2 regions of the Acaryochloris thomasi RCC1774 genome follow, and region 1 is predicted to be linked to the other one. Evidence: predicted binding sites of a transcription regulator. Region 1 holds the regulator's gene; the other holds the start of a gene.
The links. The regulator HrcA, encoded in region 1, represses chaperone genes, less so after heat shock. The targets are predictions, from matches to a motif close to TTAGCACTCNNANNNTNNGAGTGCTAA.
Positions count from the first base shown of each region.

Region 2: a site for HrcA is predicted at 1,992-2,018, ahead of groES (co-chaperone GroES). Genes of this name have one in related genera too.

Region 1 covers NZ_PQWO01000004.1:287,960-295,269, reverse strand. Annotated here, with positions in the region: gene C1752_RS09010 (rhodanese-like domain-containing protein) at 84-440, shown strand; gene hrcA (heat-inducible transcriptional repressor HrcA) at 487-1,590, shown strand; gene C1752_RS28910 (hypothetical protein) at 2,185-2,340, shown strand; gene aroC (chorismate synthase) at 2,422-3,522, shown strand; gene C1752_RS08995 (M28 family peptidase) at 3,599-4,453, opposite strand; gene C1752_RS08990 (hypothetical protein) at 5,232-5,711, shown strand; gene C1752_RS08985 (hypothetical protein) at 5,714-6,691, shown strand; gene C1752_RS08980 (GNAT family N-acetyltransferase) at 6,955-7,310, opposite strand, start outside.
Region 2 covers NZ_PQWO01000011.1:76,838-84,147, reverse strand. Annotated here, with positions in the region: gene groL (chaperonin GroEL) at 1-1,563, opposite strand, end outside; gene groES (co-chaperone GroES) at 1,647-1,958, opposite strand; gene C1752_RS16955 (DUF1838 domain-containing protein) at 2,145-2,996, opposite strand; gene pyrR (bifunctional pyr operon transcriptional regulator/uracil phosphoribosyltransferase PyrR) at 3,314-3,856, opposite strand; gene cbiB (adenosylcobinamide-phosphate synthase CbiB) at 3,877-4,848, opposite strand; gene C1752_RS16940 (DUF3916 domain-containing protein) at 4,963-5,499, shown strand; gene C1752_RS28510 (hypothetical protein) at 5,478-5,654, shown strand; gene C1752_RS16930 (Uma2 family endonuclease) at 6,062-6,643, shown strand; gene C1752_RS16925 (NAD(P)H-quinone oxidoreductase subunit H) at 6,956-7,310, shown strand, end outside.

The DNA of each region.
Region 1 (7,310 bases):
CACCTATGACAGAATAAGTCATAACTTCCTGAGATCTTAAGATTAATATCATTTTCGCGCTATTTTAATCATCCCTGTGAAAAATGTCTCATTCATACTTTTCTGAGGTTCCTGAAATTGCCGTTGAAACTCTAGAGGCTCAACTGAAGTCAGGACTTCAGGGGCTACAGTTCATTGATGTTCGTGAGGCGCAGGAGGTTGCGATCGCATCTCTTCCTGGCTTTGAGAACCTACCGCTGAGCGAGTTTGCTGAGTGGTCCGATCAGATTCCTCTCCGATTTGATCCGCACCAAGAAACAATGGTGCTCTGCCATCATGGTCTGCGTTCAGCCCAAATGTGTCAGTGGCTTATGCGCCAAGGGTTCACCGACGTCAAAAACGTGGCGGGCGGGATTGATGCCTATACCCGTAAAGTGGACCCCACCCTGCCCCGGTATTAAATTTTGCCGATTCAACTTTTTAATTTCGCGATTAGGACCGGTTTACATGACTGTTCAGCTCACTAAACGACAGCAGCAAATTTTGCGAGCCACCGTCAATCACTACATTGTGACAGCTGAACCCGTCGGATCCAAAGCATTGGCCCAGCGGCACTCACTCAGCCCCGCCACCATTCGCAACGTCATGGGCATGTTAGAAAAAGTGGGGCTGCTCTATCAACCTCATATCTCAGCAGGGCGCGTCCCCTCAGATTCAGGCTACCGAATCTACGTCGATAAGCTCATTACCCCATCCGAGACCCTGCGGCAGGAAGTCGAGCAGCTCTTAGAAGATCGGCTGCAGCCCGCTCGACGCAACTTTGAAACGATTCTTCGCCACGCCGCTCAAGTTCTATCGCACCTAAGCGGCTGTGTGGCCCTCATTACCCGACCTCAGACCCAAACAACCACCGTTCGTCATCTGCAGCTAGTGCCCGTTGAAAACCAGCGCGTCATGCTGATCATGGTGATGGATACCTACGAAACAGAATCTGTTCTGATGGAGTTGCCTCAGGCCCCAGAAGACAACAGCGATCCAGACCTGGTCAGCCAAGATTTGCAGCTTCTGGCTAACTTTCTCAACCACCAACTGCCAGGGCGATCGCTTCATGAGCTGGCGGCTTTGGATTGGCAAGAACTGGGTCGTGAGTTTCAAAGCTATACCCACGTCCTGCAGACACTGCTCTCTGACTTAATTCAGCGCGCCCATGCTGCCTCTCCTAATCCCATTCTGGTGGGTGGGTTTGCTGAAGTCTTGCGCCAGCCCGAATTTTCAGAGCTGCAGCAGGCCCATCCTTTGATTCATCTACTTGAAGAAAAGCAGGATCAGCTATGGCCCCTGATCTGTGAATGGTCTCAACACCGCTCTGGTGCTGCAGATGCCGCTCACGCAGACTTTGCCCATGACAAAATTAGCGTTCGGATTGGCTCAGAAAATCCCTTGACCTCCATCCAAAGCTGCACGCTGGTTTCAAAAACCTACCAAAAAGGCAAGACGCCCGTCGGGAGCGTGGGCATTTTAGGGCCGACACGCATGGCCTATGACAAAGTCATGACACTGGTGGAGGCAACTGCCAACTATCTCTCTCACTGTCTGAGTCAGCCAGCCTAATCTGAAGCTAAGGGACTAATCAATAGCGCAGGAGGCCACGTTGCATAAATTGCCGTGCAGAGACTGATAAGTTCATTAATCAGATCAATAAGCACTATCTATGGAGGGTGGGAATGAATGGGACATCCTAATGGAATGTTCAAATTCATATGATGTTTAGTTATTGGCCCTAGCCACTCACCAATATCTCGAGTAAGATGAATGCCTAAGAGGTTGATTGAAGCGATCATCTGTTTGTCGTGGGGGATAAGCATTGAAGCTTCTAAAGAACTTCGACTTCGTTAGGGGTAGAGAACTTTCTGCTTCATAAGAGAAGTTAAAATTTCTCGAAAGATAACCGATAAGGGATCCTTGCATAGGTCCTTTAGATTCCTGGCTTGCAGGAATCAGACATCAGCTTTACTAACTTGTTCTGTTCCGGGGGGGTACGGGAACACCAGGTTGTCAGCTCCGTCTTGTACATTTTGTTTGGCCGCTAGCTTTGCATAGTAGCTGCTCAGATACTCAGGTACAGCCTGAGGCACCTGATATTAGGTCGCTATACAAATTTCTAATTTATGCCGTCGTTTGATGTGATTTGGATTGATATTAATCATGCCACCTTATACACCTACTTTAGACACGACTAATCTTGCAGAAACCCATTTATCAAAAGAGGCTGTTAAGCATTGGATATCAGAGCTGACAGACTTTACGCCGCAGCAGATAGACAGGGTTGTTGCTGAGCGCTACCAAGATACTCGGTCCTAGACCACAAGCTATCGAAGAAGATGTGGGACAATCGTGACGCAACTAGATCACCCCTCATTTTTGAAAGATTAGCCGAAGACTATGGGCAATACATTTGGACATCTGTTTCGGATTACGACGTTTGGTGAATCCCACGGCGGCGGCGTCGGTGTGGTGATTGACGGATGTCCGCCCATGCTCGCGATTTCTGAAGCCGAAATTCAAGTTGAACTCGACCGGCGACGTCCGGGGCAGAGCCGAATCACCACGCCTCGCAAAGAGGCCGACACCTGCGAGATTGTCTCGGGTGTATTTCAGGGGCAGACGCTCGGTACGCCGATCACAATTTTGGTCCGCAACAAGAATACGCGCCCCCAAGACTACAGTGAGATGGCCCAGGTTTATCGCCCATCTCATGCAGATGCCACCTATGACGCGAAATATGGGGTGCGCAACTGGCAAGGCGGTGGGCGCTCCTCGGCTCGGGAGACCATTGGTCGGGTGGCAGCAGGTGCGATCGCGAAAAAAATTCTTGCCCAAATTGCAGGCGTCGAAATCATCGGCTACGTCAAACGCATCAAAGACCTTGAAGCTGAGATTGATCCCGAGCAGGTCACCCTCGAAGCTGTAGAAAGCAATATCCTTCGCTGTCCTAACGCAGAGGCCGCTGAGCAAATGATCGAAATTATCGATCAGGCTCGCAAAGATGCAAACTCTTTGGGGGGCGTTGTTGAATGCGTAGCTCGTCAGGTTCCCATCGGTCTGGGAAGCCCGGTGTTCGATAAGCTAGAAGCCGATCTTGCCAAAGGTGTTATGTCGCTACCGGCTAGTAAAGGGTTCGAGATTGGGTCAGGATTTGCGGGAACACGGCTAACGGGAATTGAGCATAATGATGAGTTCTACACCGACGAGACAGGCCGCATCCGGACGGTGACTAATCGCTCTGGCGGCATTCAAGGCGGAATCTCCAACGGAGAGAATATCGTGCTGCGGGCTGCGTTTAAGCCCACGGCAACCATTGGCAAATCCCAGAAAACGGTTAATCAGGCAGGTGAAGAGACAACGCTGGCCGCAAAGGGACGCCATGATCCCTGTGTCTTGCCCAGAGCAGTGCCGATGGTGGAGGCAATGGTGGCGTTAGTGCTCTGCGATCATCTCCTGCGCAATGAAGCTCAGTGCCGAACGCTGCCGAGATCTGAGTAGATTTCACGAGTGAAGGTTGCGGATCAGTCCATTTATCGTCAGAAGAATTTCCCTGTGATGAATGCTTCGGCACGGTTTATGACAGCGTTTCAATTACCCGCACCAAGCCTTGATAGACATTCGCGAGAAAATCTAGGTCGAGGGTCTTAATAGTATCCTTCGCGGTGTGATAATTTGGGTTCCTTGCATCTGCGGTGTCGGTGACCATCATCGCGCGATAGCCCAGATCCCAAAACGGTGCGTGATCGCTGCGTCGCATGTCCGGCAGAATTTTCCCTTTTAGAGGGACTGGTAGCCATTGGCAAGGAACTTTCTCTTTCATCTTGCGGCTGATACTCAGCATGTCGCCGGCTGCCTCTAGATTGCCGATTAAAGCAATAAAGTTGCCCTGAGAAGGATAGATAAACTCTAGAAATTTTGCGGGGTAAGTTTGTGACCCAGGGGTGTCGCTGCAGTATCCCAGCGACTCTAGTGACAGCATTAGCCGCAGCTTTTCGCCTCTCTCTCGAAGCAATGTTGCATAGGGTAGGCTGCCGCCCCAGCCATACTCTTCGAGATCAAATGCAACTAGACGAATTGGATACTTTGCTGCTGTCTGACTAAAGTAGCGGGCTAGCTCCAGCAATACGGCGATTCCTGTAGCGTTATCGTCAGCCCCTGGAGATCCGGGAACGGTATCGTAATGGGCGCCGATCAAAATCGGTGCTGCTTTCTTGCCTCCTGCGCGTCGCCCTATATTCAGAATCAGATTTTCATAAGTTTTGCCTTGCCATTTAGATGAATGTGTCTCTACCTCGCCAAAGTTTGCGAGCTCTTGACGGATGTACTCTCGCACAAAATAGTGACCTGCCTGCCCTAAGAACGGGTCTCGCTCCCGCACAAGTTGCTGGAGGTGCTGGGAGAGGTGCTGTTGTAATAGGGCTATATTCAAATCGAATACTGTCCTGATTAAAAGGTTGGTAGTAAGTAGGTATGCCAAGTTCACTTTAGAGCCTCAATCCCAATATTACAGACTCACCTTTCATCCCCTAGCTCCACACTGGGCGATACATTATGCACAAGCTTTTAAAACTCTCTGTACAAAAGGCTTTAAGGATTTTTGTCTCTTAAAAGATAGTTCTTCGTTGAGAGCTGGTGCAACCGAAAAAGAGGGTTAGCGCACATCATCTATTTCCCAAACATGTTCTAAATGATGTAACACTCACAACGGTCTATGGTTTATGGAAAAGAGGAACCTACTCCCAGAAGCTATTATTAGTGAGATATGTAGGGTATTTTTTTAATCCCATGCATTGAAAATATAGGCTGGAAATTGATTTACGGTTTTATGAGTAAGGCACAGGTGTCAGAGGAGATTTATAGGTGCTATCAGTTGCCTATCCGACAGAACTCAACTCAGCTTCTCAAATAATCCACAATAGATTTCCTCTTTCTGAAGAGGGGAAGGAAAGGCTTGATTATTTATTTTTTAATTTCCAACCTCTTTGTAGATTTTCTTTGAGAGAGCTTTAAAATCATAGGGAGTTTGCACTAAAACAATCCGTATCTCAATAGCCATTGTGGAGGCAACGAAAAAGACAAATCATCCACTATAAATTCAAGATAGTTCTGACAACTATCTGTATGAGCTTGAATTCATGCTGCAAAATTAGGAGATACTCACGAGAGGTCCAATGCATCTGTAAAAATAAATGTAAAATGCATAAAAAATGGCGAAAAATCACATAAGACATTTGCAAACCGGAATAACTTTTTGTATTGCTTTTTATTTTTTGGTGGGCTTAGTCGCCTGGAAGTCAGGTCGGGAAAGAGGGGCTACTGAGATATTCCCGATTTTTAGCTGGTCTCTTTTTTCAACAATTCCTCAGCCTAGCCAAAGGAAGTTTGATGTGATTGTCTATGAACATAATGGCAAAGGAATTCATCCTCCTGTTACTTTCAACAAAGCTCCCGACTCTATTGCCCCCAGCAGAGATATCAATGCAGTAGTCGTAATTCAGAAAATGGGGAAATCTTATCTAAAAGACGACAGTGCTGGCTTTGAACGATTTCAAAATCTCTTTGAGAAGAATTACTTGAAGGGTGAAGTTAAGTACGAGCTTATATCTGAAACCTATAACCCAGTAGATAAATATAAGTCTGGCGAATCAAAAGTTAGGCATCTAGATTATTTTGTGAGTGGCTTATAGAAATGAATTGTTCTGCAAAGCTCTTGGTGAAGTTCTTCAGTGGGGGACGTTCAAATCAAAGTCTTTCTTTTACTTTGACTCATAAGTTTTTGTCAGTTCAATTCATTGTTCGCTGTTTTTATGCATTAGTTGCTTTTTACTCTCTTCAGTCTCTTAGTTTTTGGCCAGACTACTTAAACAAAATAGATCTGGTTCCTCTCTGGCCTGTTTACTGGCTGAACTACGTTGATATTTCTTCTGGAATCACACTTATCTTTTGGTTTTACATCATAGGTGGCTTTTTGGCATTGACCGCTACTCGTTGGCGAACGGCTCGGATTCTTATCTTTCTAGCATTGCTAGAGTTCATGGCATTTGATAATTCATTTGGGAAAATTAATCACGGAGGCCATTTACAGCTTCTACTCAGTTTTATCCTGATATTCCTTCCTCCTGGCTGGTTTTTGGAAAAGCCAGAGAAGGCGATACGAGCAGCCACTTTGATCGTCTTTTCAGGTTGTCAGTCAATGATTATGTTGACTTATACTATGTCCGGCTTCTTTAAAATTATTCAGATACCGATCCAGGCAATACGGAACCAAGTGCATACTTTAATGCCTGAGGCTCTTCCGCTTCAGATTGCCAACCGTTTGGTGCAGACTGATGCGACTAGCTATCTCGGTACTTGGCTAATCGAGCACTATTTTATTGCTTGGCCGTTGATGATCGGTACAATTTATCTGCAATTTTTCTCTCTCTGGGCATCCTTTCGGCCATCGTTACATCGATTGTGGGGATTGGGGTTGATCTGCTTTCATATTGCATCTCAACTGACGATGTCAATCTCATTTTGGAGTAATTGTCTTTGGTTAACGCTTTTCTTTGTGAACTCTCCTTTTGCTCCAAAGCGCTTCGTTTGGCGGCAAATTGTTCGAGATTTGCCTTTATTTGGCTTTGTCTTTATGAAAAAGGGTAAGTTCTTTGCCAACGCAACCCAATAATCCAAGCAGTCTGATACCAAGTGTCTCTCGGGATAGCCCTCACCTCTTTATAGATAGTGTCGTTTTTAGAGGCTAACGGCTATATCCTCACATGCTACCGTGATAAGCCCGTAGGAAAACTCGCGCTCAGCTCATTCTAATAAAGAGCCTCCGTTGGGATGATGAAAGCACGTCCTAACCCATTGAAATTGGTGGGGCAAATAAGCCTGAAATTTATTCGCAGGTAAGTGATGTTACTTTCTAAGACCTGTGTGCACAGTCGGCTAATGGGCAGGCAAAATGAGCTGCATGATTGCTACGTCATGCCAACGACCATGTGTGAAGCCGATCTCTTCTTGAATGCCAACTGTTTCAAACCCAAATTGTTCATGGAAGCGGATGCTGCCTTGATTGGAGGCCACAATTTTGAGAACAACGTGGTGATAATTCAGCTCTACCGCCTTCTGCAGCAAAGCCTTTTGCAAAATACTGCCGTAGCCTTTCCCTGTTTCTGCACTATCGAGATAAATTGAGGTTTCACAGCAAAATCGATAGCCTGTGCGATCGCTATAGCGTTTGACAACACCCCAGCCCAAAATCTGATCGTTGTATACAAGGACTAAGAGAGACTCGCGATCGC
Region 2 (7,310 bases), on a different contig from region 1:
AATGATGCACTCAGTCGTCAACACCATGCCCGCAATCGACGCCGCATTCTGCAGTGCAGAGCGAGTCACCTTCGCAGGGTCAACAATGCCCTTTTCGAACATATCGACGAACTCATTAACAGAAGCATCGTAGCCGACATTGAAGTCCTTCTCGCGGACGCGCTCAGAGATGACCGCGCCGTTCTGGCCCGCATTCTCAGCAATCCGCTTCAAAGGAGCCGTCAAAGCCCGTTCAACAATTGTCGCACCAGTCAGAGCCTCATCCTTGAGGTTCTGGGCCGCCCAATCAGCGAGCTGAGGAGCGAGGTGAGCCAAAGTTGTACCGCCACCAGGGACAATACCTTCTTCAACTGCAGCCTTAGTGGAGTTGATGGCATCTTCAAGACGAAGCTTGCGATCCTTCATCTCAGTTTCAGTGGCTGCACCCACCTTGATGACGGCAACGCCTCCAGCTAACTTAGCCAGACGCTCCTGAAGCTTCTCTTTATCATAGGAAGAATCAGTTTCGTCAGACTGACGACGGATCAGCTCACAGCGAGCCTTTACAGCCTCTTCGTTGCCTTCAGCAACAATTGTGGTGCTGTCCTTCGTAATTGTGACGCGACGCGCCTGACCCGCCATTTCCAGCTTGGCAGTGTCGAGCTTAAGGCCTGCATCTTCAGTGATCAACTGACCGCCGGTGAGGACGGCAAGATCTTCAAGCATTGCCTTGCGGCGATCGCCAAATCCAGGCGCTTTAACAGCGGCAACGTTGAGGATGCCCCGCAGACGGTTAACCACTAGCGTTGCCAGGGCTTCTTTCTCGATATCTTCAGCAATGATCAAAAGAGGCTTACCGGAGCGCGCGGCCTGCTCCAGAACAGGCACAAGATCCTGAACCAGATTGATCTTTTTATCAGTAATCAGAATGTGGGGCTCATCTAGAACCGCTTCCATCCGTTCCATATCGGTGGAGAAGTACGGAGAGATGTAGCCTTTGTCAAAGCGCATCCCTTCAGTAATCTCTAGCTCAGTGGACATGGACTTGCCTTCTTCAAGAGAGATAACACCCTCTTTGCCGACCTTGTCCATGGCACTGGAAATCATCTGACCCACTTCTGGATCGTTTCCGGCAGAGATGGTGCCCACCTGAGCAATCGCAGTGGAATCTTCCACTGGACGCGCATGACTTGCAATCTGCTCGACTAAGTAAGCTGTGGCTTTGTCAATGCCGCGCTTAAGGGCAATAGCATTTGCACCAGCCGCGACGTTCCGCAGACCTTCTTTGACCATTGCGTGAGCGAGAACGGTGGCAGTCGTGGTGCCGTCACCAGCCGCGTCATTAGTCTTAGAAGCGGCCTGACGAATCAGAGCAACGCCTGTATTCTCGATGTGATCTTCGAGTTCAATTTCTTTGGCAATGGTGACCCCATCATTCACGATTTGGGGCGCACCAAATTTCTTCTCTAGGACGACATTGCGACCCTTAGGACCCAAGGTAACAGCAACGGACTCAGCGAGGGTGTCCATGCCTTTTTCGAGCGCACGACGTGCGTTCTCGTTGTAAATAATACGTTTAGCCATTTCAGCTCAAACCTCAATATGCGGTGGATAAATCAATAAAAAGCCCGGAACGTCAGACGCTCCGGCAGAGATTGGGGGTCAGCTTAATTGACAATTGCGAGGATATCTTTCTCAGAAAGCAGGACGTACTCTTCGCCGCCTAGCTTGATGTCAGTACCTGCGTACTTGGAATAAAGCACCTTGTCGCCAACGCTGATGTCTAGCGCCTGACGAGAACCGTCATCGTTGCGCTTACCGGGGCCAACTGCAGAAATTTCGCCAACTTGGGGCTTCTCTTGTGCCGCATCGGGCAACAAAATACCACCAACCGTTTTTTCTTCAGATGCACTGACCTTGACAAAAACGCGATCACCCAAGGGCTTCACTGTAGAAACGCTTAATGATATGGCTGCCATAAAGAATTCTCCAAAATTACTAGGTTTAGGAATTTAGCACTCTCAACTCCCGAGTGCTAATTTATCTGAGTTGATTGGTTCAATTCAATGGCTAGGGCTGTACGGGTTCCCGAACTCGCGTCAGGTAAGGTGCTGTGAAGTAAAGCCAATCAGGCTTTTACGCATTGTCTCTCGCAATCAAAATCTTCAGTCTTTGCCCTCATCAACTTGCTTGATAGGGAAAGTATCTCCGGCTAGGTAATTCTGGAAGTGCTGCTTGAAGTAGGACCAGGAGGTCATGTCGGTCTGCTGCATTTTGGTGGCTGGTGCATTCCGATAAACAGGAACTCGCTGGTTGATTTGCTCTTGCAGCAGCTTGGGTAGATCGGTGAAACCGTTTACCTTCTGTCCGGTGGCGCTGTAGATCATCTGACCGGGGTGTTTGCCCATATTCATCCAAGGCAGCCAGGGGCCAATGCGATCCCAAGCGAGGGTCAGGTGTGAGACCGTGGATTGTTCGGGTCCCAGCAAGTCTGCGGTCGGGACGACAAGCTTGAAGAGTTCTGCGGCTTGATAAATCGACTGGGGACTATAGGGGGCTAGCGCTGGATCCTCTGCTAGAGGATTGGGGTATTGGGGGAACAGGTCAAATTGGAAGGTGGTTTGATCTCCGGTAATTTTAGCGGGGAACTGCCCAGAAAAGTGGCCCTGGACAGGGTTATTAGCAACGTGCATCACGGTCACCGGTTCTTGGGTCCAGGGGTTATGCCATTGATGCAAGATTTCTTGTGTGGTCGGATCGAGGTAAAAGGTGAGTTCTCGGGAGATGAAATCCCAGCCCTTCTCAGCGTGGGGCAGGCAGCGGGCCACGCTCATACCAACGATGCTAAAGAGATGGCGCTTTCGCTCTGCGGGCAGCATGCCGTAAATCTCGCCCTGCCAAACGAGAAAGACCTGTTGACCGTCAGTGGTGCCTCTCACTTTGACGAAGTCGGTCGCATCAAATGTATGGGGTATGGCTTCACCTGCGGGGCGAGATGAGGCTGACGGCTGGCTCATAGATGCGATCGCAACAATAGGTCACTCTCCATTGTGAGTCACGATGGGCTTAATTCTTGTTCAGAATCCGTAGAAGTACCCAGGATGATGCCGGTGCAAGGCAGTTAGAGTAATAGAAACCCCCGGCGGTAAGGCCAGGGGAGATCTCGTTATTTGGGGAACACAGAGATATTTCTGACACAATGGCTCTTTGGAGGAAGACCTCTAGAGAGCTATTGAGCTGTCCTTAATCTGTGCATAGCCCAAGGGTGCCCATTGGGTTGGGGAGATCGAACACATTCAGCAAATTTTTTTCAAATTCTGGTCAGCAGTGGCATTTAGGTCGCAGAACGAGTGACGAGCTGAACACCATCCTGTTCGTCAATCCCTCGCAGAAAAACCTTTACTTGCTCTCCACGGGCAGTGGGTAAAACCTTGCCAACAAAGTCTGGGTGAATCGGCAGTTCTCGGTGGCCCCGATCAATCAATACGAGAAGCTGCACTAGGGGAGGCCGACCGTAATCATTAAGGGCGTTGAGGGCTGCTCGAATGGTTCGACCGCTGTAGATAACGTCATCGATGAGGATGACTGTTTTGTCTGATAAATCGGTCGGGAGTTTCGTTCGCGCTGGCGTGCGGACTGCAATCTGATTGAGATCGTCCCGATAGAAGGTAATGTCGAGACTCCCGACCGGCACTTGGATCTGCTCTAGCTGCTCGATTTGAGTTGCGATCGCATCTGCCAGCGGCACCCCCCGCGTATGAATCCCTAACAGCACCAGAGAATCGAGAGAACTGGAGCGCTCTACGACTTCAGACGCTAAACGCCGCACCGTTCGTCTTAGCTCGTCAGGATTCAGAATTTCAACAATGTCTGACATATTGACCACGGACGCCCCGTCTACACTATTAAGTCCAATATTAGAGCGAGGCTTAGCCATAGCAAAAAACTGTTACGCATCAACCGGAGCGCTAAATTGATTTGAACACTCGTAATCGGTTGAAGCGGATCGCCGAGAAAAGGTTTCTTTTTAAGAACACCCCGGTACCAATTGGCCCCTCCCAGACGCACGTCTAGAACGGCGGCATAGGCACATTCGCTCCACCCTGCATTGGGGCTGGGATCTTTAGAGGCATCTCGCCGACATAGCTGCAGAACCCTGAGCAGCTTTCCAGACAGAATGCCCAGCGTCAGCACCGCTAGGCGACAAGGGATCCAGGTGAGTCCATCTTCAAGGCGAGCGCTGAACCATCCGAGGTGCGTGTAGGGCGCTTCTCGGTAGCCCACCATTGAATCAAGGGTGCTAGCTGCCTTGTAGGCAAGGGCCAAAGGAACGGGCCCCACTCCCGGAATAAAGCTGCCTAGGATTGCATAGAACAGCGGGGCCATGACGCCGTCGGTGGCGTTCTCAGTAACAGTTTCCAAGACAGCCCTGAGGATATCTTCTCTAGAAAGCTGATCGGTGTCGCGTCCAACGTAGTTTCTGAGATGCGATCTCGCCTCCAGCAAATCATCGTCAGCGAGTGGGGCGAGAACGTCTTCTGCGGCATGTCGTAGGCTTCGGCCAGCAAAACAGCTTGCCAACAGAACAATTTCAAGGAGCAGCCCCAAGGCCCAAGACCATGTTTGCACCCAAACCAGAAACCACCAGCTCAAGAACCCTGTACCCCCAATTAAAATCAAGCCCAGCCACATACCTGCGGCTCTAAGCTGCCAGGGCCGGATAAAGGAACGTAATGCCGTTTGGGTGTAGCGTTGAATGATCCAGCCCATGCTCTGAACAGGATGCGGCCACCCCCAAGGATCACCAAGGAGGTAGTCAAGGGTAGCAGCGAAGATCAAAACTGCGGCTGTTGAGCGCAGCAGATTCACATCAAGCACGAATAGGGAGACCCTCTAGCAAAATTTATACTCGACCCCAGAACATTAAATGATGTTGGAGACTCCTTGCCACTTCTGGGAAAACTTTCGGAGAGTTATCAAACGATGAGACAAAGAAGTTTCGCTAGACCGTACGAAAAACTGAGAGGTGTCAGAAGGCGTTTGCGTGCGTTGGACAGGTGGTCGAACTCCTTTGCGGAGTATTTCCCAGAAGATGTTAGTTCTGAGCGATGTTGGCACTGCAGAATTGCAGTGCTTGATCGTCTGGTCAATCCGCCAACTACAAGTCGTGCAATACAGCGGCATGCTGCTGGTGCCATGCTCAAAGCAGCAGAAAGCATCCTACGTGCAAAGCCAGTGGCAAGTTCAGACCATATAGTCGAAGCTAACCTGAGTTTTCCAGAAATGTTTGGGAGTGATCTATTGGTCTTTCGCAATGAACAACAGAGAACAAACTTCTATGACAGAAATCAAAACGGTGTAGCCCTGACCATGATTGAGGGGCGAATGTTAAGTGACAGGCTTGACTTCTCTGTGCCAGCTCTGCTTAAGGAGACCGGGTGGCTTTATCGAGAAGAGGGCACTTGGGATGGAGAGCCGTATTCTTTTGAAGAAGAGTGGTGGTCGTATACAGAACAGTAGATCTCTACGATCCCGACAAATTGCGCGAAGCCGACGATCCCAACGACAAAACCCGAGAGTGTATCTATATTGGTCGCCGCGTCAAAAACGACACTAAGTGCCTCGAAAAACTCTTCGAGCTGTGTACCACAATGACCAAGCAGCAGAAGGGTTAGGATATGACCGTGTAAGTAGGCGAGGTCTCCGATGAGCGTAGATGAACTCCTCAAGGCAGTCGATGATTTAAGTGAACCTGACCTCAATAGCCGATTAAATCGGGCCTTATTTGTACGAGCACGTCGCCGCGCGTCCGTATCGACCTCGGAAAAACCACCCTGCTCCAAGAGATAGATCGGCCCATTCCACCGGCATTTCACGATCGAGATGCAGTCTTGACAGACAAGCGAGATAACGAAGCTTTGACTGAGGCAGAGCATTCAGAGCTTTTGAATGTTGGCAATCAGGTCAAATGGTTTGGGGTGAAACGTCTTGAGGCAACGGCAAAGTTAGCGAAAATACGACAAGTTCCACGGCTCAAACTAATAGATGGCCAAGGACTTCAAAGCCCTTTGGAGGTCATAAAATGATTGCAGTGCAAGGACTCTCACCCCAGTTAACACCGACTGAGTATTTTGCTTGGGAAGAGCAGCAGTTGTGTCGCCATGAGTATATCAATGGCGAAGTTTATGCCATGAGTGGGGGCACTCAGAACCATAGTCGAATTGCCTTAAAGGTCGCAGCTTTATTGGATAATCACTTGCCCGATGGCGGTTTTCGAGCATTCAACTCTGATTGTAGGGTTAATATTTTCGAAACGAATGATTACACCTATCCTGATGCAAGTGTGAGTTGCGATCAAAGAGATGAAAACACGATTCAATACATCACCTACCCCTGTCTGATTGTTGAAGTTTTATCTGACAGTACAGAGGCTTACGACCGAGGGAAAAAGTTCTTTCGCTATCGCCAGAATCCACAGTTGCAAGATTATGTATTGGTGAGTTCTCAGGAAATCGCGGTCGATCTTTACCGCAAAGATCGTGATGGACGGTGGGAGATTATCAATTATCGCGGTGGAGAGGTAGTAGATTTACAATCAGTTAACCTAAGTTTCCCTATTGAACCAATCTATCGTGGGATCAACTTTTCGGAGGTCGCGATTTGACGGGTATGGAATCCCCCAACGCGATTACCGCTGTCCCCTTTACCCTCAGCACCTCCACCAGATCCAATGCCCTTTGCATCATGCACCCGATGCAGAAACGCGGCGCTCCCTATCTCCTGATCAAGTTGCCAGAGATACGGTGAAGAAACGGAATTAGTTTTCATAAGGGTGCAACCGCAGAGCCAGATCTCTGCCATTGTAGAAGCTGAAATTCAGACTTTGACCTAGATTCCAGCCGAAGAGATCTGTACCATGTAGACAGGTCACTCCACTGGGATTGCGCCCTGCCGCTAGAAGGAACGTTCTCAACCTATGCCAACCATTGAAACTCGCACCGAGCCCATGGTGCTTAACATGGGTCCGCACCACCCCTCAATGCACGGCGTGCTGCGCCTCATGGTTACCCTCGATGGCGAGAACGTAGTGGATTGTGAACCCGTAATTGGGTACCTCCATCGCGGCATGGAAAAGATTGCCGAGAACCGGACCAACATCATGTTTGTCCCCTACGTCAGTCGTTGGGACTACGCCGCAGGGATGTTCAACGAAGCAGTGACAGTCAACGCCCCTGAGAAATTAGCTGACATCAAAGTGCCGAAGCGGGCCAGCTACATCCGGGTGATCATGCTGGAGCTGAACCGGATTGCCAATCACCTGCTATGGCTGG